Regions from separate parts of the Pseudoalteromonas sp. D15MCD-2 genome, predicted to be linked through region 1. Evidence: predicted binding sites of a transcription regulator. Region 1 holds the regulator's gene; the other holds the start of a gene.

Evidence for each region. The regulator ArgR, encoded in region 1, controls arginine synthesis, uptake and breakdown. The targets are predictions, from matches to a motif close to ANTGAATANNTATTCANT.
Region 2: argA (amino-acid N-acetyltransferase) is a predicted target of ArgR. The motif match lies at 4,449-4,466, and genes of this name have one in related genera.

What each region holds. Positions count from the first base shown of each region.
Region 1 covers NZ_JBCFQE010000001.1:3,019,381-3,029,978, forward strand. Annotated here, with positions in the region: gene AADY36_RS13865 (DUF3718 domain-containing protein) at 1-162, opposite strand, end outside; gene folA (type 3 dihydrofolate reductase) at 242-721, opposite strand; gene cgtA (Obg family GTPase CgtA) at 802-1,956, opposite strand; gene rpmA (50S ribosomal protein L27) at 2,107-2,364, opposite strand; gene rplU (50S ribosomal protein L21) at 2,381-2,692, opposite strand; gene ispB (octaprenyl diphosphate synthase) at 3,103-4,074, shown strand; gene mdh (malate dehydrogenase) at 4,164-5,099, opposite strand; gene argR (transcriptional regulator ArgR) at 5,325-5,792, shown strand; gene AADY36_RS13905 (Dyp-type peroxidase) at 5,789-6,688, opposite strand; gene AADY36_RS13910 (ABC transporter ATP-binding protein) at 6,750-7,793, opposite strand; gene AADY36_RS13915 (ABC transporter permease) at 7,790-9,424, opposite strand; gene AADY36_RS13920 (Fe(3+) ABC transporter substrate-binding protein) at 9,502-10,506, opposite strand.
Region 2 covers NZ_JBCFQE010000001.1:1,752,179-1,762,776, forward strand. Annotated here, with positions in the region: gene AADY36_RS07900 (2-oxoglutarate dehydrogenase E1 component) at 1-615, shown strand, start outside; gene odhB (2-oxoglutarate dehydrogenase complex dihydrolipoyllysine-residue succinyltransferase) at 619-2,118, shown strand; gene sucC (ADP-forming succinate--CoA ligase subunit beta) at 2,296-3,462, shown strand; gene sucD (succinate--CoA ligase subunit alpha) at 3,462-4,334, shown strand; gene argA (amino-acid N-acetyltransferase) at 4,529-5,869, shown strand; gene AADY36_RS07925 (DUF3083 family protein) at 5,947-7,017, opposite strand; gene glnS (glutamine--tRNA ligase) at 7,246-8,913, shown strand; gene AADY36_RS07935 (TonB-dependent receptor) at 9,000-10,598, opposite strand, start outside.

The DNA of each region.
Region 1 (10,598 bases):
ACGTGAGCTTTTAAGCTTACTACGTAAACGGTTTTTATCATCAGCTGCGATGTACTCACAGATAGAAACCGCTAATTGATCATCAGCTTTTGCTGGTGCTGTATACGCAACTGACGCTGAAACAACAGCCGCTGCAAGTAACATATTTGGTAACTTCATCATATTTTGCCCTTATGTAATACTTTCTTCTTACCAAGATTGTGTAATATTGTACCAACTAATTAATTTTACCGCAATAATGTTACGAGTTTTTATACAGGGTTACAAAAGTATACGAGTAAGGGTTTTTGTTATCAGGCTGATGCTTTTCTTGCTCGGCAACTGTCCAATTAGCAACACTTTCGTAATCTGGAAACTGCGTATCACCGGCCACTTCAAGGTCGATGAATGTTAAGTATAGACGATCTGCTTGAGATAGAAATTGTTCGTATATATTTCCGCCACCTATAATCATTACTTCTTCAACATCAGCAACCAATTCCAGCGCAGCCTCTGGTGAAGTAACCACCTCAATACCTTCAGCTGTGTAATCAGCATTACGCGTGATAATAATATTTTGACGACCTGGTAAAGGCCGACCTATTGATTCAAATGTTTTACGGCCCATGATCACAGGCTTTGCCATGGTTACTTTTTTAAAGTGTTGCAGATCGGCGGGTAAATGCCATGGCATTTGGTTGTCTTGGCCAATTACTCGGTTATTTGCCATAGCAGCAATCATTGAAATTTTCACACTAAACCTTAATACTTTTTTCTTATTAATAAAAAAGGAGCGCATGGCTCCTTTTCAGTTTTAAAATTTTATCGCTGGTAGATAACTTCTACATCGTAGTCATCATCATCCCAGTCGTCATCCCAATCATCATCGTCTTGAGATGTTGCTTTCTGATGATAAGTATCCCACTTAAACTCAACTTCTTCTTTCTCTTCTTCAGCGAATTTCTCTTTCGGCATACTATCAAGTAGCGCCATGATATCATGACATAGTGCTTGGGTATTTTGCTTATTTGCAGCAGAGATACGGTAAACATTAACCTCTTCACCTAGCTCTTCGGCAATTTCATTACACAGCGCTTCAGCTTCATCTTCTGGTAATAGGTCAATTTTGTTAAATACTAACCAGCGCGGCTTTTCAGCAAGCTTAGGACTATATTGGTGTAGCTCATTAATAATCGCAAAGGCATTATCAACCGGATTTGTGCCATCAACAGGCATAACATCAATGATATGCAGTAATACACGACAACGCTCTAAGTGCTTTAAGAAGCGAATACCAAGGCCTGCACCATCTGAAGCCCCTTCGATTAGACCTGGAATATCAGCAATTACAAATGACTTATTCGCATCTGGGCGTACTACACCAAGATTAGGAATAAGCGTCGTAAACGGGTAATCTGCCACTTTTGGTTTAGCTGCAGAAACACTGCGGATAAACGTTGATTTACCAGCATTTGGTAAACCAAGTAAGCCAACATCAGCAAGTAGCATTAGCTCTAAGCGTAAGCTGCGAACTTCACCAGGTGTACCTAGTGTTTTTTGACGTGGCGCACGGTTTGTACTTGATTTAAAACGTGCGTTCCCCAAGCCATGGAAACCACCTTTTGCAACAACAACCTTTTGACCATGCTGGGTCAAATCACCTAATGACTCTTCAGTATCAACATCAATGATACGTGTACCAACAGGCACCTTAAGCGTTAAATCAGCGCCTTTTTTACCAGTCATGTTGCGGCTTTGGCCATTTGTGCCGCGCTCTGCTTTATGAAAACGCTCAAATTGGTAATCAATTAACGTATTTAAGTTTTCATCGGCTTGTAGATAAACGCTGCCGCCATCGCCGCCGTCGCCGCCATCAGGACCGCCATCTGGTACATATTTTTCACGTCGGAAAGATACGACACCGCTGCCGCCATCACCCGCGTCACAACGAATTTCTACTTCATCTACAAACTTCATGATTACTCACTTTAAGATTGGCTTGTTAATAACTCTATTATATACCTAAGTGCCTTATTCAGCACCCAATGCCAAGGCGCTTAGGTATATATTTATGAGCCTTAAAACAAAAAACCCCGCAAAGGCGGGGTTTTTCAAATATCGAGATGATTACTCAGCTACGATATTTACGTATTTACGGTTTAAAGGACCTTTCTGTTCGAATTGAACTTTACCATCTGCTTTTGCGAAGATAGTGTGGTCTTTACCGATACCTACGTTTGCGCCAGCGTGGAAACGAGTACCACGTTGACGAACAATGATGCTACCCGCTAGAACTGATTCGCCACCAAAACGCTTAACACCTAGGCGTTTGCTTTCTGAATCGCGACCGTTACGAGTACTACCAGCTGCTTTTTTATGTGCCATTTCTCAGTACCTCTAATTAAGCGCTAATGCCAGTGATTTTAACTTCAGTGAACCATTGACGATGGCCCATTTGCTTACGAGAATGCTTACGACGTCTAAATTTAACAATCTTAACTTTCTCACCGCGACCGTGTGAAACAACCTCAGCTGTTACTTTACCACCGTTTACGAACGGTACACCGATCTCGATTTTCTCACCATCAGCAACTAAAAGTACTGAATCAAATTCAACTGCTGCACCAGTTTCAACGTCTAATTTCTCAAGACGAATTGTTTGACCTTCAGTCACACGGTGCTGTTTACCACCACTTTGGAAAACCGCGTACATAATTAACTCCGTCTGTGCGCCCTCAAATCGACGCAACTAAAATATTCTTCAATAGGGCGCGAAGTTTACGCTAATGTGCAAAAACTAGCAAGCCTCTTTTTCGATAAAATGAATAAAAAATAGCTGCATTGAGAGCAATTCAATATTTTCCCCTATTCTATCCTAAAAACACCACATGCCAAGCGGTTTTTACGATCTCATGACAATTAAATTACGCTAATAATACGCACCTTGAAAATTCAAAAAGCTGATCACTTATTAATCAAGACTATAAATTTATCTTGGCTAAATTGATCTCAAATAAAAAACTTTACAGTGTTTTTTTACTGAATCATCACAAAATATCGAGCAAGCGCTTTTTTTGTTGTACAATCAGCCCCGTATACCCATAAATATTGGCTCGGAGATCAATGGATATAAAAGCTATCCAGACGTTAATCGAAAATGAAATGGATGACGTCAATCAACTTATACATGCCCAAATGCGCTCAGATGTCGCATTGGTTAACCAACTCGGTTTATACATAGTAAACAGTGGCGGTAAACGCGTTCGTCCTATGTTGGCCATTTTAGCGGCAAAAGCACTTGGTTATGAGGGCAAAGACCATATTACGCTTGCCACTATCATCGAATTTATTCATACCGCAACTTTATTGCATGACGACGTTGTCGACGAGTCACATTTGCGCCGTGGTACGCCTACAGCCAACGCAGAGTTTGGTAATGCAGCGAGCGTTTTGGTGGGTGACTTTATCTATACACGTTCATTTCAGCTTATGGTTGGCCTAGGTAAAATGCCAATCATGCAAATTTTAGCTGATGCAACCAATGTCATCGCTGAAGGTGAAGTATTACAGCTAATGAATTGTAATGACCCTGACACGACAGAACAAAGCTATATGCAGGTTATTTACAGCAAAACGGCAAAATTGTTCGAAGCTGCAACCGGCCTTGCTGCAATTATTACCGAGCAAGACGAACAAACCCTTGAAGCATTAAACTTATACGGTATGCATCTTGGCACTGCATTCCAATTAGTGGATGATGTTCTAGATTACAATGCTGATGCCGAGCAACTTGGTAAAAACATTGGCGATGATTTAGCTGAAGGTAAACCTACCCTACCGCTTATCTACGCAATGCAAAAAGGCACACCAGAGCAAGTTAAGCTAGTACGCGAAGCAATTGAACTTGGTAATGGTATGGAGCACTTAGAGAGCATTCTAGCGGCATTAGCTGACACTAAGGCCCTTGAGTTTGCAATGCAAAAAGCTGAGCAAGAAGCTGACAAAGCAATTGCTTGTATTGCGTTCTTACCAGATACACCGTACAAACAAGCCTTAGAGAGTTTGGCCCGTATCGCCGTTGCCCGCGATCACTAAACGCTATTTATTCGAGCCATTAAAAAAGCCTGCATTTGCAGGCTTTTTTGTTTTCGGCGATTTAAAAAATCGCCTATCATCTGTCGGAATTAACCGTTGATGAAATCAACACCTTCTTGGATGTCTTTGTTAAGTGTAGCTAGCATGTCGTTTTTAGCTTGCTCTTCGAATGCACTTAACTCACCGTAAGAAAGGATTTCTTCAACGCCGTTTTTACCTAGACGAACTGGGTGTGCGAAGTATGCTGCGTCACCGTTTTCAACTGCAACGTATGCGTAATCAACTACTTCTTCACCTTGTAAGCCTTTAACTAAAGACATACAGAAGCGTGCTGCAGCAGCACCCATTGAAAGAGTCGCTGAACCGCCACCCGCTTTAGCGTTAACAACTTCAGTACCAGCGTTTTGGATACGTGGAGTTAATGCTGCAACTTCTTCGTCAGTGAAAGTAACACCTTCAACTTGAGATAGAAGAGGAAGAATTGTAGTACCTGAGTGACCGCCGATCACTGGAACTTTAACATCAGTTGCGCTTAAACCTTTAAGTTCAGCAACAAATGCTTCTGAACGGATCACGTCAAGCGTTGTGATACCGAATACACGGTTAGCATCGTAAGTACCCGCTTTTTTGAATACTTCAGCAACGATTGGCACAGTGCCGTTTACTGGGTTAGTGATGATACCTACTAACGCTTTAGGACAGTTTTTAACGATGCCTTCAGCTAATGTTTTGATGATACCTGCGTTTACGTTGAAAAGGTCCGCACGGTCCATGCCTGGCTTACGTGGCATACCCGCTGGGATAAGAACGATATCACAACCAGCTAATGCTGCGTCTAGGCTGTCAGCACCAAAGCCTTCAACTTTAACGTCTGTTGGGATGTGAGAAAGATCAACCGCTACACCAGGAACAACAGGGGCAACATCGTATAACGATAATTCAGAACCTGCAGGTAAACTTGTTTTTAATAATAAAGACAATGCTTGGCCGATACCGCCAGCTGCGCCTAAAACAGCAACTTTCATTGGAATTCTCCGTAATTTGAGGTAGGAAATATTTGTGGCCCTAAAGATAATGAAATTAGCGACTAAAAACAAATTTATCCTGCTTATTTCGCGTATAATTTCGACCATAGTTGTAAACTTGGCTGTAAAGACACAGCATTTTGGACGACTTTGTAAACTAATACTGCATAAATATGCAGAGTTGTGTAGAATTACCTTACATTTTATGAATAAAGAAACGGCAACATGCAACCACAAGACAAACAAGAAGCACTGATCAAAGCGTTTAAAGCGCTATTAAAAGAAGAAAACTTCGGCTCACAAGGTGAGATTGTCGAAGCATTAAAAGAGCAAGGCTTTGATAATATTAGTCAAAGTAAAGTCTCTCGCATGTTAAGCAAGTTCGGTGCAGTACGTACTCGTAATGCAAAACAAGAAATGGTCTATTGTTTACCGGCTGAAATGGGTGTGCCAACAGCGAAAAGCCCACTGCGTCAGCTTGTTATTGATATTATGCATAACGAAATGATGATTATTATTCGCACCAGTCCAGGCGCAGCACAATTAATTGCTCGTTTACTTGATTCACTCGGTAAAGCAGATGGCGTACTAGGTACCATTGCAGGCGACGACACTATTTTTATCGCCCCTGCGAAGATTTCTGAAATCGATGTAACGCTTGATCGCGTACGCACTTTATTCGATACCGTTTAAAGTTGCTTTAAGAAGTTTACAGACGGGGCGAAAAACGCAGATCCCATATCGGCTTGAGTAAAATCGAGCCAATGATCATAGCAATCGCCCTGCCCCAAGCGACTCTTTAATACCTGCTCAAACGCATCCCCTTGCGCAGCACACGAAACCATTAAAATTCCCTGCTTATGCACATCACCAAATGGCATGCTTTGGTTTAGCAAAAGTGGCTGGCCATGCTCATCTTTTAATTCACTACGAACCGCATGACTGGTTTCTACAGCAGGCACAATCAAGGTATTATCTAGACGCGTGCGCCCCATGATTTGCTCTTGCTCAGACAACGATAAATGCTGCCAGACACTCAAATCATGCACAAAGCGCTGAACATGAATATAACTGCCTTGGTCTTCAAAATGACCCGGTTTATCGATAAGTGCTGTACTACGTTTTTGACGGCCATGGGGTGTATCGCCTGCATAAATGAAGCCGTTAAAATCACGTCCATCTAAAAACCGAAAATTACGGACCTGCTCCACCAGCTCAACATCCGGTGTTAATAATTTTAGAATTTGCAGAGCAAATAGATGGTTTACATCTTCACGGTCTGAACGAATTTGCACAAACAAGTCAAATGGCTGCGCACTAATCACATGCTCACTATGAGTCACATTCGGAAAGCTTTGCAATTGGCTAGGGATAAACTCGGGCAGAATATGCGGCCAATACTGAGCGCCAAGGGCAACCACACACGATAGCATGGCTTCTGAGAACTGATCAGCAAACTCATCTTGAATGACGCTAACGCGTTTTAGTTTTTTACGTAATGACTCATCATGGCCATCGTAAACATTAAAAAACAGGTGCAAACCATGTAAGTTTGCTTCAGCACAAATCCCAGATTGCGCTTGCGCCATAGTGAATCCTTAGCTTCTCGTTATTTGCACAAAGCCAAGGATTCAAGATTGTTATTTATTACTAATCATGAAAAAAATTGACTGTGTGCGGCATTATTTTTATTTTTACAGGCTGCTCAACAGCTAACACGCGGTCTTGCTCTGCAGCAACTTCACACTCTTGCCCTGCAATATTGATACGATAAACATAACGCGTACCGATAAAGCGCCTGTGCAAGATAGTTAAACTGTTTGCGTCACTGTGCGCAGCTTCACACAACTGAATATGATGCGGCCTTATATACACTTGGCCTTGCTGACAATCTGCATTGTTCGCCGTCAAAGAGTGAACCACACCAAACGCCGTCTCATATTCAGTTGGCGTTAATACTTTTGCCGTTAAGTATATGCCCGTACCAAGAAACTCTGCAACCACCTTTGAGTTAGGTTGGCTAAATAACTGCTCAGGAGAGCCTTGTTGGGCGATTTTTCCACCATGCATAACCGCAAGCGTGTCGGCAAACGCGAAAGCTTCTTCCTTCGAGTGAGTAACAAATACCGCAGAAACCTGCTGATCTTTAATAATGCGACGTATATCGGCAATAAGCTCAAAACGCACTTGTGTATCAATATTCGAAAATGGCTCATCAAGTAGTAATAAACTTGGTTTGTAAGCAAGTGCACGGGCTATTGCCACTCGTTGCTGCTGTCCACCAGAAAGCTGATGCGGATATCGCTGTGCACAACCATCGAGTTTAACAAGGCTAAGCATTTCATCTACACGCTCGCGCTTTTGCGCTTTACTCATATTGCTTAGGCCAAACGCAATGTTGTCGCTTACCGTTAAATGAGGAAACAACGCATAGTCTTGGAACATCATGCCAATATTACGTCTTTCCGGTGCAACAAACAGCCCACTATCGTTAACCACTTTTGAATCAATACTCATATAGCCTTGCTCAGGCTGTAAAATCCCGGCAATTGCCTTTAAGGTAGTAGTTTTGCCGCAGCCACTTGCGCCAAGCAAACAGACGATTTCATCTTGTTCAACATTGAGGTTTAGTTCACTCAACACCTGAGTCGCATTGTACTGATAAGCTAAGTCTTTAATTATCAAATGACTCATGAGTGATTTTGCTCCATCGAACGATTAACGAAATACAAAGGGATTAACCCAACTAACACGATAAACAAGGCTGAAATTGACGCAAGCTCCAATTGCTCATCACTAACATATTGAAAAACATGAGTTGCCAGGGTTTCAAAATTAAAAGGTCTGAGTAATAAAGCCGCAGGTAACTCTTTCATGCATTCAATAAACACTAACAAGCCAGCTGTTAGAATGCCGCGTTTTAATAGCGGTAAATGTACTCGCCAAAGGGTTTGTAAGGGCCCTTTGCCCATTGATTGACTGGCCATATCTAGCGATGGGCTAATACGTAAAAAACTGCTTTCAAGCGCGCCATTCGCAATCGCATAAAAACGAACAACATAAGCAAAAATCATCGCAAATAAAGTGCCGCTCAAAAGTAATCCTGGTGATAAACCAAAAGGCTCAAGCCAATTGTTTAACGCATCATCCAGCTGAGTTAATGGTAGTAATACGGCAATAGCTAACACAGTACCAGGTAAGGCGTAGCCAGTACTTGCTAAACGTCCTGGGATCAAAGGGTAAGCTTGTTTCGCAATGCGCTGATAAAACAATACCAATAAGCTCAATAGGATAGTTGCAATGCTCACCACAACAGCCACTTTAAAACTTTGCCAAGCGTAATTAAAAAATGCCCCATTCCATGCTTCATCTGCATAGACAATGGCGTATTTAACTAACACCCCAACCGGTAGGATAAAAGCCAATACCAGCACAACTGTGCAAGCCAAGCTTGCAGCCCATGCGGCACTGCCTTTTAAGCGATACAAGGTTGCACTGTTAACGCTTGACTGACGTTCATACACAGCTTGATTGCGACGACTAAAGCGTTCAACCATAATGGTTAAAAACAAAATCAATAACATGATACCTGAAATTTTCGCCGCTGCCGTTAATGAGTAATAGCCAAGCCACGTATCGTATACAGCGGTAGTGAGCGTACTTACAGCAAAGTAATTGACGGTAGCAAAATCAGCCATGGCCTCCATACTGATTAATGTAACCCCTGCCACAATCGCCCCACGACCAAGAGGCAAACTAACGCGTAAAAAGCTTTGTAATGGTGATAGACCCATCAGCTGACTAGCTTGTACTAGTTTAAAAGACTGCTCTCTGAGTGCCGTTTTAAAAATAAGGAATAAGTAAGGATAGAGTACCAAGGCAATCATAATAATAGCCCCAGATAATGTACGAATATCAAAAAACCAGTAATCGTCTGGTGACTGCCAACCAAACCAGTCTCGAAGGGCGATTTGTACTGGCCCAGCGTAATCTAGTAAGTCAGTATACACATAGGCGATTAGATAAGTTGGCATTGCTAATGGCAGCATTAATGCCCATTCAAATTGCTTACGCCCAGGAAACTCACAATATGCAGTTAACCAAGCTAACGGCAATGCTATTACACAGCTCAGCAGCCCTACCCCTGCAATGAGTATGAGAGTATTACGGGTATAATCCCACAGCACAGTATCGAAAAGGTGCTGAAATACATCTGAATCTCCTTGCAGAGATTCAAATAGTAAAAAGCCTAATGGCGTAACAAGCAACAGGCCAATAAGCCAGGCTATAAGCTGCCAACGCGACAGCGAAAACTTCACATGCATAAGTGGATTAATACCAGATAAAATAAAAGCTGTTAAAAAACAGCTTTTATAAAAATGTGTTACGAGAAATATCCTCGTTATAAATCAAACTTTACTTCGTCAATCAGCTTCAGTGCCACAGGGCGATATTTGCTGATCTCATCAAGAGGAAGGCTATCTTCTTTAAACTCACCCCATGATGCAACCATCTCAGATAATGCAACCCCTTGCTTTACAGGGTATTCCATATTAACTGAAGCATACATATTTTGCGCCTTATTGTCGGTCATATACTCAACCAGTTTCAAGGCATTTTCAGGGTTTTTAGCATAACGGGTCATAACAACGCCCGATACATTGATATGAGAGCCACGGTTTGTTTGGTTAGGGAAGTTAATATAAACCGCTTCAGCCCATGATTTTTGCTGCTCATCTTGCATCATTTTGCCAAAATAATAGCTGTTGCCTAACGCCAGATCGCATAAACCTTCTTTTACGGCTTTGACTTGCGCTCTGTCATTACCTTGCGGCTTACGTGCTAAATTGGCTTTTACGCCCTCAAGCCATTGCTTAGTTTTTGCTTCGCCATGGTGAGCAACCATAGAAGCAACTAAACCTAAATTGTAAGGGTGTTTACCAGATCGAGTGCAGATCTTACCTTTGTATTTTGGATCGGCTAAATCCTCGTAAGTTAATTCAGCAAGTGCACCAACACGCTCTTTTGCAGAGTAAACATTACGTACACGTTTAGTAAGTGCTATCCATTGACCGTCGGCATCACGAAAAGTGCTTGGCACATTCGCATTAACCACATCACTATTAATTGATTGCGTTAAGCCTAAATCTTCTAATTGAATCAGCGCACTAAAATTTGAGGTTAATACTAAATCAGCCTTACTGTGCTTACCTTCACGCTTTACACGCTCAATCAAACCTTTTTTGGCAAAAACCACATTAGTTTTAATACCTGTTTGCTTAGTGAAATCATCCAAAATAGGCTGAATTAAGAATGGTTGACGAAACGAGTAAATATTTACTACATCTGCAGCGAATATAGGCGCGCTTAATAATGCGCTAAGTAATACTAAGGCTGTTTTCTTCATTTTATAGCACCTAAATAGTAACAATTATCAAAATATTTTACCTAGAGTTAAGGCAAAGTGCACCCGTTTAAACTTATATTTCAATCAACCTA
Region 2 (10,598 bases), 1.3 Mb from region 1:
CGTTTAGAGCGTTTCTTACAGTTGTGTGCTGATCACAACATGCAAGTATGTGTTCCTTCAACACCTGCGCAAGTTTATGCAATGCTTCGTCGTCAATCTGTACGTCCACTTCGTCGTCCATTGATTGTTATGACGCCTAAGTCGCTACTTCGTCACCCGTTGGCAACATCTTCACTTGAAGAGTTATCTGAAGGTGTGTTCCACAATATGATCGATGAAATCGATGATATTGCAGCAGATAAAGTAGATCGCGTTGTATTCTGTAGCGGTAAAGTTTACTACGAACTACTACAAGAGCGTCGTAAGCAAGAATTAAATAACATTGCTATTGTTCGTGTAGAACAATTATATCCATTCCCACACGCTGAGATGGATACAATCATGCAGCGTTACCAACACGTTAAAGATTTTGTTTGGTGTCAAGAAGAGCCGCAAAACCAAGGTGCATGGTATTGTTCTCAACACCACTTTGTTGACGCAATCCCAGCCGGTGCTAAATTAACTTACGCAGGTCGTAAAGCATCAGCATCACCAGCGTGTGGTTACATGTCAGTGCATAATAAAGAACAACAAGCGCTAATTGCAGATGCGCTTACTATTGAAAAGAAAGGATAAGCAATGAGCACAGAAATTAAAGTTCCTGTACTTCCTGAGTCGGTTGCTGATGCTACAGTTGCAACTTGGCACGTAAGTGTTGGCGACAAAGTAAGCCGCGACCAAAACTTAGTAGATATTGAAACAGATAAAGTTGTTTTAGAAGTTGTTGCACCAAATGACGGTGTAATCACTGAAATTTCACAAGAAGAAGGTGCAACGGTACTTGGCGAACAAGTAATTGCATTACTTGGTGATGCAGATGCTGCACCAGCAAGTGACGACTCTGCACCAGCTAAATCAGAAGACGCGCCAGCGGCGCAATCAGCACCAGCATCAGAAGGTAAAGAAGTGGACATTAAAGTACCTGTACTTCCAGAATCAGTCGCAGACGCGACAATTGCTACTTGGCACGTTCAACCAGGTGAAGCGGTAACTCGCGACCAAAACCTTGTTGACATCGAAACTGATAAAGTTGTTCTTGAAGTTGTTGCTCAAGAAGACGGTATCATGGGTGAGCACATTCACGCTGAAGGCGAAACAGTACTTGGTGAGCAAGTAATTGGTACAGTTAAAGCGGGTGCAGCACCGGCAGCAGCAGCTCCTAAAGCTGAAGCAGCACCAGCAAGCGAATCAAATGACAGCTCTGACGTATTAACGCCGTCAGTTCGTCGTTTAATCGCTGAGAAAGGCCTTGATGCATCAAAAATCAAAGGTACTGGCAAAAATGGCCGTGTAACTAAAGAAGATGTTGATACATTCTTAAAAGCACCGGCAGCAGCTCCTAAAGCGGAAGCAGCAGCGCCAGCAGCACCTATGGGTGACCGTACACAAAAACGTGTTCCTATGACTCGTTTACGTAAAACAATCGCTAATCGTCTTCTTGAAGCGAAAAACTCAACTGCAATGTTAACGACTTTCAACGAAGTTAACATGAAGCCAATCATGGACCTTCGTAAGCAGTACCAAGAAGTATTCGAAAAGCGTCACGGTATCCGTTTAGGCTTCATGTCTTTCTACGTGAAAGCAGTTACTGAAGCACTTAAGCGTTTCCCTGAAGTAAATGCGTCTATCGACGGTGATGATATTGTTTATCACAACTACTTCGACATCAGCATCGCGGTTTCTACACCACGTGGTCTTGTTACTCCAGTTCTTAAAGACTGTGACAAGCTATCAGTTGCTGAAATCGAAAAAGGTATCCGTGAGCTAGCGCTTAAAGGTCGTGACGGTAAATTATCAATTGATGACATGACAGGTGGTAACTTCACTATCACTAACGGTGGTGTATTCGGTTCATTACTATCTACACCAATCATCAACTTACCACAGTCTTCAATCTTAGGTATGCACAAAATCCAAGAGCGTCCTATGGCTGTAAATGGTAAAGTTGAAATCTTACCTATGATGTACTTAGCGTTATCTTATGATCACCGCCAAATCGATGGTAAAGAATCAGTAGGTTTCTTAGTAACAATTAAAGAGTTACTTGAAGATCCGACTCGTTTACTACTAGATGTTTAATCTGGTTGTATGAAAACTAAGCTGTGAACCTCGTTCACAGCTTTTTTTTTGCGCCTTTGGTCTAACTGGGGTTTTCATGTGGAGCCTTGGGATTTATACTAAGTGCGCAATTTGGGATAGCTGTTTATTTTGCATAAATATTCAGCTCTTTTAGTATAAAAAATTGGATAAAGCATCATGAATTTGCATGAGTATCAGGCAAAACAACTTTTTGCCGAATATGGTTTACCAGTTTCTCAAGGTTTCGCTTGCGATACACCTGAAGAAGCTGCAGCAGCTGCTGAGAAAATCGGCGGTGATATGTGGGTTGTTAAAACACAGGTTCACGCAGGTGGCCGTGGTAAAGCTGGCGGTGTTAAGCTAGTTAAAACAACTGACGAAGTTAAAGAGTTCGCTGCGAACTGGTTAGGTAAAAACTTAGTTACTTACCAAACAGACGAAAATGGTCAGCCAGTATCAAAAATTCTTGTTGAAAGCTGCACTGACATCGCTAACGAATTATACCTTGGCGCTGTAGTAGATCGTGCTTCTCGTAAAGTTGTTTTCATGGCATCTACTGAAGGTGGTGTTGAAATCGAGCAAGTTGCAGAAGAAACTCCAGAACTAATTCACAAAGCTGAGATCGATCCACTAGTTGGTCCTCAAGCTTACCAAGCTCGTGAGTTAGGCTTCAAACTAGGTTTAAACCCTACTCAAATGAAACAGTTCGTTAAGATCTTCATGGGTCTTGCTAACATGTTCAACGATTTCGATTTCGCTCTATTAGAAATCAACCCGCTAGTAATCACAGACGAAGGTAACCTTCACTGTCTAGACGGTAAAATCGGTGTAGATGGTAACGCGCTTTACCGTCAACCTAAAATCCGTGAAATGCACGATCCTTCACAAGAAGATGCGCGTGAAGCTCACGCTGCAAGCTTTGAGCTTAACTACGTTGCACTAGACGGTAACGTTGGTTGTATGGTTAACGGTGCAGGCCTAGCAATGGGTACTATGGACATCGTAAACCTACACGGTGGCAAGCCAGCTAACTTCCTAGATGTTGGTGGCGGTGCAACTAAAGAGCGTGTATCTGAAGCATTCAAGATCATCTTATCTGACGACAACGTTAAAGCTGTTTTAGTTAACATCTTTGGTGGTATCGTACGTTGTGACATGATCGCAGAAGGTATCATCGGCGCAGTTAAAGAAGTAGGTGTTAACGTTCCTGTAGTAGTACGTTTAGAAGGTACTAACGCTGAACTTGGTCGTGAAGTACTAGCTAGTTCTGACCTTAACATCATCGCTGCTGAATCACTAACAGACGCAGCTGAAAAAGTTGTTGCTGCTGCGGAGGGCAAATAATGTCTGTATTAATCAATAAAGATACAAAAGTTATCTGTCAAGGTTTCACAGGTGGCCAAGGTACTTTCCACTCTGAGCAAGCGCTTGAGTACGGTACACAAATGGTTGGTGGTGTAAGCCCAGGTAAAGGCGGTCAGACGCACCTTGGTCTTCCAGTATTCAACACAGTACGTGACGCTGTTGAAGCAACTGGCGCAACTGCATCAGTTATCTACGTACCAGCACCTTTCTGTAAAGATGCAATCTTAGAAGCAATCGATGCTGGCATCGAGCTAATCGTTTGTATCACTGAAGGTATCCCAACACTAGACATGGTTGACGTTAAAGTTAAGCTTGATGAAACTGGTGTTCGTATGATCGGTCCTAACTGCCCAGGTGTTATCACTCCGGGTGAAACTAAGATCGGTATCATGCCTGGCCACATCCACAAGCCTGGTAAAGTAGGTATCGTATCACGTTCTGGTACTCTTACTTACGAAGCGGTTAAGCAAACTACTGACGCTGGTTTCGGCCAATCAACATGTGTTGGTATCGGTGGTGACCCAATCCCTGGCACTAACTTCATCGACGTTTTAGAAATGTTCGAAAAAGACGAGCAAACTGAAGCTATCGTTATGATCGGTGAAATCGGTGGTACTGCAGAAGAAGAAGCTGCAGAATACATCAAGCACAACGTGACTAAACCAGTTGTTTCTTACATTGCGGGTGTTACTGCACCTCCAGGTAAGCGTATGGGTCACGCTGGTGCAATCATCGCAGGCGGTAAAGGTACTGCTGATGAGAAATTTGCTGCATTAGAAGCTGCTGGCGTAAAAACTGTACGTTCATTAGCTGATATCGGTAATGCACTTAAAGAGAAAACAGGCTGGTAATCAGTTCTAATCTCTTAAAAAAGGCTCGCTTATGCGGGCCTTTTTTGTATCTATCACATCCTTCTACCCGGCAAGAAAATTCCAATCATAAATTAAGAATAATAATGCTTTATTTGTGAATATAAATTCTCTACACTTGTGGCTTGTATATCTGTTTTTATTAAAACATTCGACTTTAATAAGGTAAATATTACGTGCGTACCACAGAATTGGTAGATGGATTTCGCCAGTCAACCCCATACGTTAATGCTCACCGCGGTAAAACATTCGTTGTTATGCTTGGCGGAGAGGCGATCGATCAGTCTGGTTGTCGTAGCATCATCAACGATGTCGCGCTATTAACTAGTCTTGGTATTAAGATTGTTTTAGTGTTTGGTGCTCGCCCACAGTTTAACGCAGCGCTTGAACAAGTTGGCATAACTAGTCAGTTTCATAATGAGATACGGGTAACTGATAACGCAACATTTGATGTGATTAAAAAGGTTGCGGGTGCAATGCAGTTCGATATAACCGCGCGTTTATCTACGTCTTTAAGTAGTACACCTATGTCTGGCTCATTTTTAAATGTGGTGAGTGGCAACTTTGTTATTGCTCAGCCTTTAGGTGTTGATGAAGGTGTTGACTATCATCATTCAGGTAGAGTGAGACGTATCGATGTTGCGGGTATTCGCCACCAGTTAGATAACAACGGAATTGTTCTGCTTGGGCCAATAGCGGCGTCTTTCACAGGTGAAAGCTTTAACTTAACTGCTGAAGAAATCGCTACGCAAGTAGCTCTCAAATTACGCGCCGATAAAATGCTTGGCTTTTGTAAAGAAGCCGGTATTTTGGATGAAAATGGTGAGGCGATTGCAGAGCTAATGCCAAATGAAGCTGAGCAGCTACTAGTAAACTATCGTAAGCAACCAGATTCATGTGTAAGCGCAACCGTATTCTTACAAGCTGCAATTGATGCATGTCGAGGTGGCGTACATCGTTGCCATCTTGTTAGTTACAAAGAAGATGGTGCACTATTACAAGAGCTGTTCTCTTTAGATGGTATTGGTACACAAATCGCTCCGCAAAGCTCTGAGCAATTACGAAGTGCTAGTATTGCTGATATTACCGGAATCATTAACCTTATTAGACCCCTTGAACAGCAAGGCTATTTGGTGCGCCGCTCTCGTGAACAGCTAGAAATTGAAATTGAACAATTTACGGTTATTGAGCGCGATGGTCTTATTATAGCCTGTGCTGCTTTGTATCCGTTTGCCGACGAACAAGTGGGGGAGTTTGCAAGTTTGGCTGTTCACCCTCAGTACCGAGATGCTGATCGCGGCAGTTATCTACTGAGGTTTATTATTAATAAGGCTAAACGTGCGGGTTATTCGCATTTATTTGCTCTCACCACACGCAGCATTCACTGGTTTTTAGAGCAAAGTTTTGAAATAGTGACAGTTGATGAACTACCTGCGAAGAAAAAAGCGCTTTATAACCATGAACGCCGCTCTAAAGTATTGCGTCTAGATTTAACTAAGCTAGGAAATAAGAGGTGACGCATGCGTCACCTCTTATATACCCAAACATCCTCACGGTGCGAGTTTCAGCATCTTGAGGGGGCTTGGTTATACTCTTAATATTGATAGTTAATGTGCTGATAAAAACGCACGCGTAAATCTTGGCGAGTTGGATTAAATGCCAGCTCGTCAGTAACTTCATTTATCGCACTTTGCACTTGATTCATAAACTTACCATAACCAATGTCATGCTTGTCTTTATCGGCTGCGGCAATCACAAAATGTAGTGAATCTACAAGTTGATCTGCATCCCAATACTGTTGTAATTGCACCTGCTCAGAGCTGCAATCAAAGGTTAGTTTTTGCAGTTCGCTGTTACTTTGTGCGTTATCAATATTGCTATTACGAACAATAGGGCGAGTACCGTTAGCGATGAAAGCGCCGAGTGTTAATCCGCGTTTATCACATGCTCGTTTGAACGCATCAAAGATATATTGATAAAACTGCGTATAATTCTCTTCATTCAACATATGCTGAAATTGCGTTTTAATGGCGCGAGTTACTGGAATCGAAAACCCAGCGTATGTCATTTCACTGTGTTCATTTGGTAAATGACATTGGCGAGACTGGTAACGTGGATATAAGCTACGTAATTTATAGCCATAGCTTTCTTTGTGACCTTTTGCTTTAGCAAATAAATCATAAGTGAGATGTTGGTGGTCACGAATTTTAAGAGGTGGTTGGCCGCTTAGTAGTTTTTCTTGTAGTGAGTTGATCACTCTTTGCACATTATGATGAAAACTAGCCGCATGAGCGCGAATATCTTCACCGGTCGCTAAGAATAATAAACGAATTTTTTTGCATTTTTGCTCACCATCAGCAAATACATTATGTGCTTCATGGTATTGTGGGTTATAGAAAAACAAAATTTGCTTAGCGGTTTCTAAGCTATATGCCTCATCATGGTAACGAACCACTGGCAGTTTATCGTTGGCGATTAGGTGTACATTATGTAATTCATACTCATCACATAGTGCAAATAACTCCCTTGCAAGACGCTTATAAGCACAGCTCACATTGGTGAACTGGGCAAAAAACTCATCAGTAGGTTTAAATTCAACTAACACATACTGGTTTGCACGTGCTGAGCTTGGAATATAGACTCGATGTTGATTGAGCGAAGCCATCTTTTTTCCTTATTGGTAGTGAAACTGACGGCACTATATCGCTAGTCAATGATCATTTTATTGCGTTAGAACAATTTTTTTACCGATTTTGTCGAGTCTGTGAACTATGTATTCAACATTCGACGTAATATCTTCAATAAACATGATGCAACCACTGTATGTTAGGGTTTGTTTTTGTAATAATGCATTAGTTTTGTCACCATGCAATATTCAGAGGATTATGCTCCTATGGCGGAAATTGAGAATCGCCCAAGTAACTTTATTAGAACGCGTATCGACGAAGATCTAGCAAGCGGTAAGCATGCGACTACACACACGCGTTTTCCACCAGAACCAAACGGTTTTTTACACATTGGTCATGCAAAGTCTATTTGTTTAAATTTTGGTATCGCCCAAGATTATCAAGGTCTTTGTAACTTACGTTTTGATGATACGAATCCAGAAAAAGAAGACATCAACTACGTAAACTCGATTAAAGAAGATGTGCAATGGTTAGGTTTCCAGTGGGATGGTGAAATTAAATATTCATCTAACTATTTCGATGCGTTATATGGCTATGCTGTTGAGCTTATCGAAAAAGGCCTAGCATATGTGTGTTTCTTATCGCCAGATCAAGCCCGTGAATACCGTGGTACTTTAAAAGAGCCAGGTAAAAACAGCCCATACCGTGATACGCCAGTTGAAGAAAACCTAGCGTTATTCGAAAAAATGCGTAATGGCGAATTCAAAGAAGGTGAGTGTGTACTGCGTGCTAAAATTGATATGGCAAGCTCATTCATGGTACTGCGTGATCCGATTATTTACCGTGTACGTTTTGCTCATCACCACCAAACTGGTGACAAGTGGTGCATTTACCCAATGTACGACTTCACGCACTGTATTTCAGATGCGCTAGAAGGTATTACACATTCATTATGTACGCTTGAGTTCCAAGATAACCGTCGCTTATACGATTGGGTATTAGATAACATCAGCCTTGAGTGTCATCCGCAACAAATCGAGTTCTCACGATTAAATCTTGAGTACACCATTATGTCTAAGCGTAAATTAAACGACTTAGTGGTAAATGGTCATGTTGAAGGCTGGGACGACCCACGTATGCCAACGATTGCTGGTTTACGTCGTCGTGGTTATACACCTGCATCAGTACGTGAGTTCTGTTCTCGTATCGGTATCACTAAACAAGAGAACATGGTTGAAATGGGTATGCTAGAAGCCTGTATCCGTGAAGACCTAAATGAGCATGCACCTCGTGCAATGGCTGTTCTTGATCCTGTGAAGATTGTTATCGAAAACTATGACGCAGATAAAGTAGAAACGTTATCTGTAGCTAATCACCCGAATAAAGAAGAGATGGGTCGCCGTGACGTACCTTTCACTCGCGAACTTTATATCGAGCGTGAAGACTTCCGTGAAGAAGCAAACAATAAGTTTAAGCGTTTAGTTCTTGATAAAGAAGTACGTTTACGTGGTGCTTATGTAATTAAAGCTGAGCGCGTTGAAAAAGACGAAAACGGCGAAATTACGACTATCTTCTGCTCTTATGATCCTGAAACTCTGGGTAAAAACCCAAGTGATGGCCGTAAAGTTAAAGGTGTTATCCATTGGGTATCAGCGAGTGAATCTATCACAGCTGAAGTTCGTTTATACGACCGTTTATTTAACGTACCAAACCCAGCGGCAGCAGAAGACTTTAACGCAACACTAAACCCTGAATCACTTGTGGTTCTTGAAAATGCGAAAGTTGAGCCATCACTTGCAAATGCACAAGCAGAGCAGGGCTTCCAGTTTGAGCGTACAGGTTACTTCTGTCGTGATAGCAAAGCAGAAACCTTAGTATTCAATCAAACTGTGGGTCTTCGTGATTCATGGGCAAAGATTGAACAAAAGGGCTAATAGCTAATTTTACTTAGTTTCTATGCTTAATAAAAAACCCTTTCACTTTAAAAGTGAAAGGGTTTTTTTATAACTATTAAAAGCGATTAGAAATAACCGCGAATACCCAAGCTGAAGTTACGACCAGGTAGTGGTGCTTTTTCTTTAATGAATGAGCTGTGTACGAAACCAAGTTCATCGGTTAAGTTGTCAACATTGATGTAAAGCTGTGTATCAACAGGACCTAAGTCAAGTTGGTAGTTAGCTGATGCATCAAACAGGGTATAACCGTCAGTTTTTGTCTCGTAAGCAGTAATGTCAGACTGCTCAAAATAATGAGTACCGGTTAGGCTAAACTTCCAATCAGACACTGTGTACTGTAATTCAGAACCCAGTTTATTAGCAGGGATACGAGGTAAGTAACCTTCATCATCTTTTAGCTTAGCCGTTGTTGAATCGCCAAACACTTTAACTAGCGCACTTGGCGTCACTTGATAATGTACGTCAAACTCAATACCGTATAATTTCGCATCTTTACTTGTAAATTGGTAAACCGCCATTGCATCTTCATCTGCATCAGCTGCTGATTCTAAGCCATGCTCTTCATCAAAAACTAAACCGGTGTTTTGCTGGTAGTAATAGTTTTCAATGTCGTTATAGAAGAAGTTAACTGTGTAACCAAAGTCACCAATAAAGCGGCGGAAACTTAAATCAAAGTTCGTTGCTGTTTCTTGCTCGATATCTTCTGGCTCAAAATGAATTTCGCCATCTTCAATATGATAACCAAGACCTAGCTCGTAAGTGCCTGTTGCGATATGAATGCCGTTTGATAGTAATTCAGCACTTAGAGGCGCACGTTCTGAACGAGATACACTTAAAGCAACACTTTGGCCTTCTTGATATTGCCAAATTGCACCTGCAGATAAGCTTAAGTTTGTGAAATCTTCACTGTAGTTAATGATTTCAGCTTCTTCTTCGTCATGGTGCTCTTCTTCCTCTTCATGATCGTGATGATGCTCAGCCATGCTTACAGCAGAGTCGATTTGGTAATCTTCAAGGCGTGCACCTAGCTCAACGGTCACATCACCAAACTGGCGTTCTTCAAGAACGAATAACGCGTTTGTTTTAGTAACACTTGCTGGCGTAAAGGCTTCTTCACCATCTGCATCATAGTCAGACTCAGTGTAGTGATAACCAGCCATACCGTGCCAAAGGCCTAACTTGTGCTCAACAGTTGCACGTGCTTCGGTTGTTTTGTTTGTAAACACCGTGCCCACTGCACCATCTTCAATTTCAGCGTGTTTGTAGTCTGTGTAGCCAACGCGTAGTGAGATATTTTCAATCCAGTTATCATGAAGTGCATAGCTCATGTAACCTTGCCAGCGGTCTTGCTCTAGCTGTGCAAATACTGATTCTTCGTGCTCTTCTTCACCTTCATGTTCATCATGATCTTCCTCTTCTTCATGATGATGATGCTCATGAGCAGGAATGCCATAATCTGTTTCGATGCGACCGAATGACACACCTAGCGTTAGGTGATCGCCTACGTAACTAGTACCAAAGTTAACTGTTTGGCTATCGATAAAGGTGTTTTCTACGCTATTAGCTGTTTCGTGTTCTTCATGCTCTTCACCTTCATGCTCCTCGTGCTCTTCATGTTCCTCAGGAAGCTCGAAGTTTGGCGTGTCATAATCGTGACCTTTGCG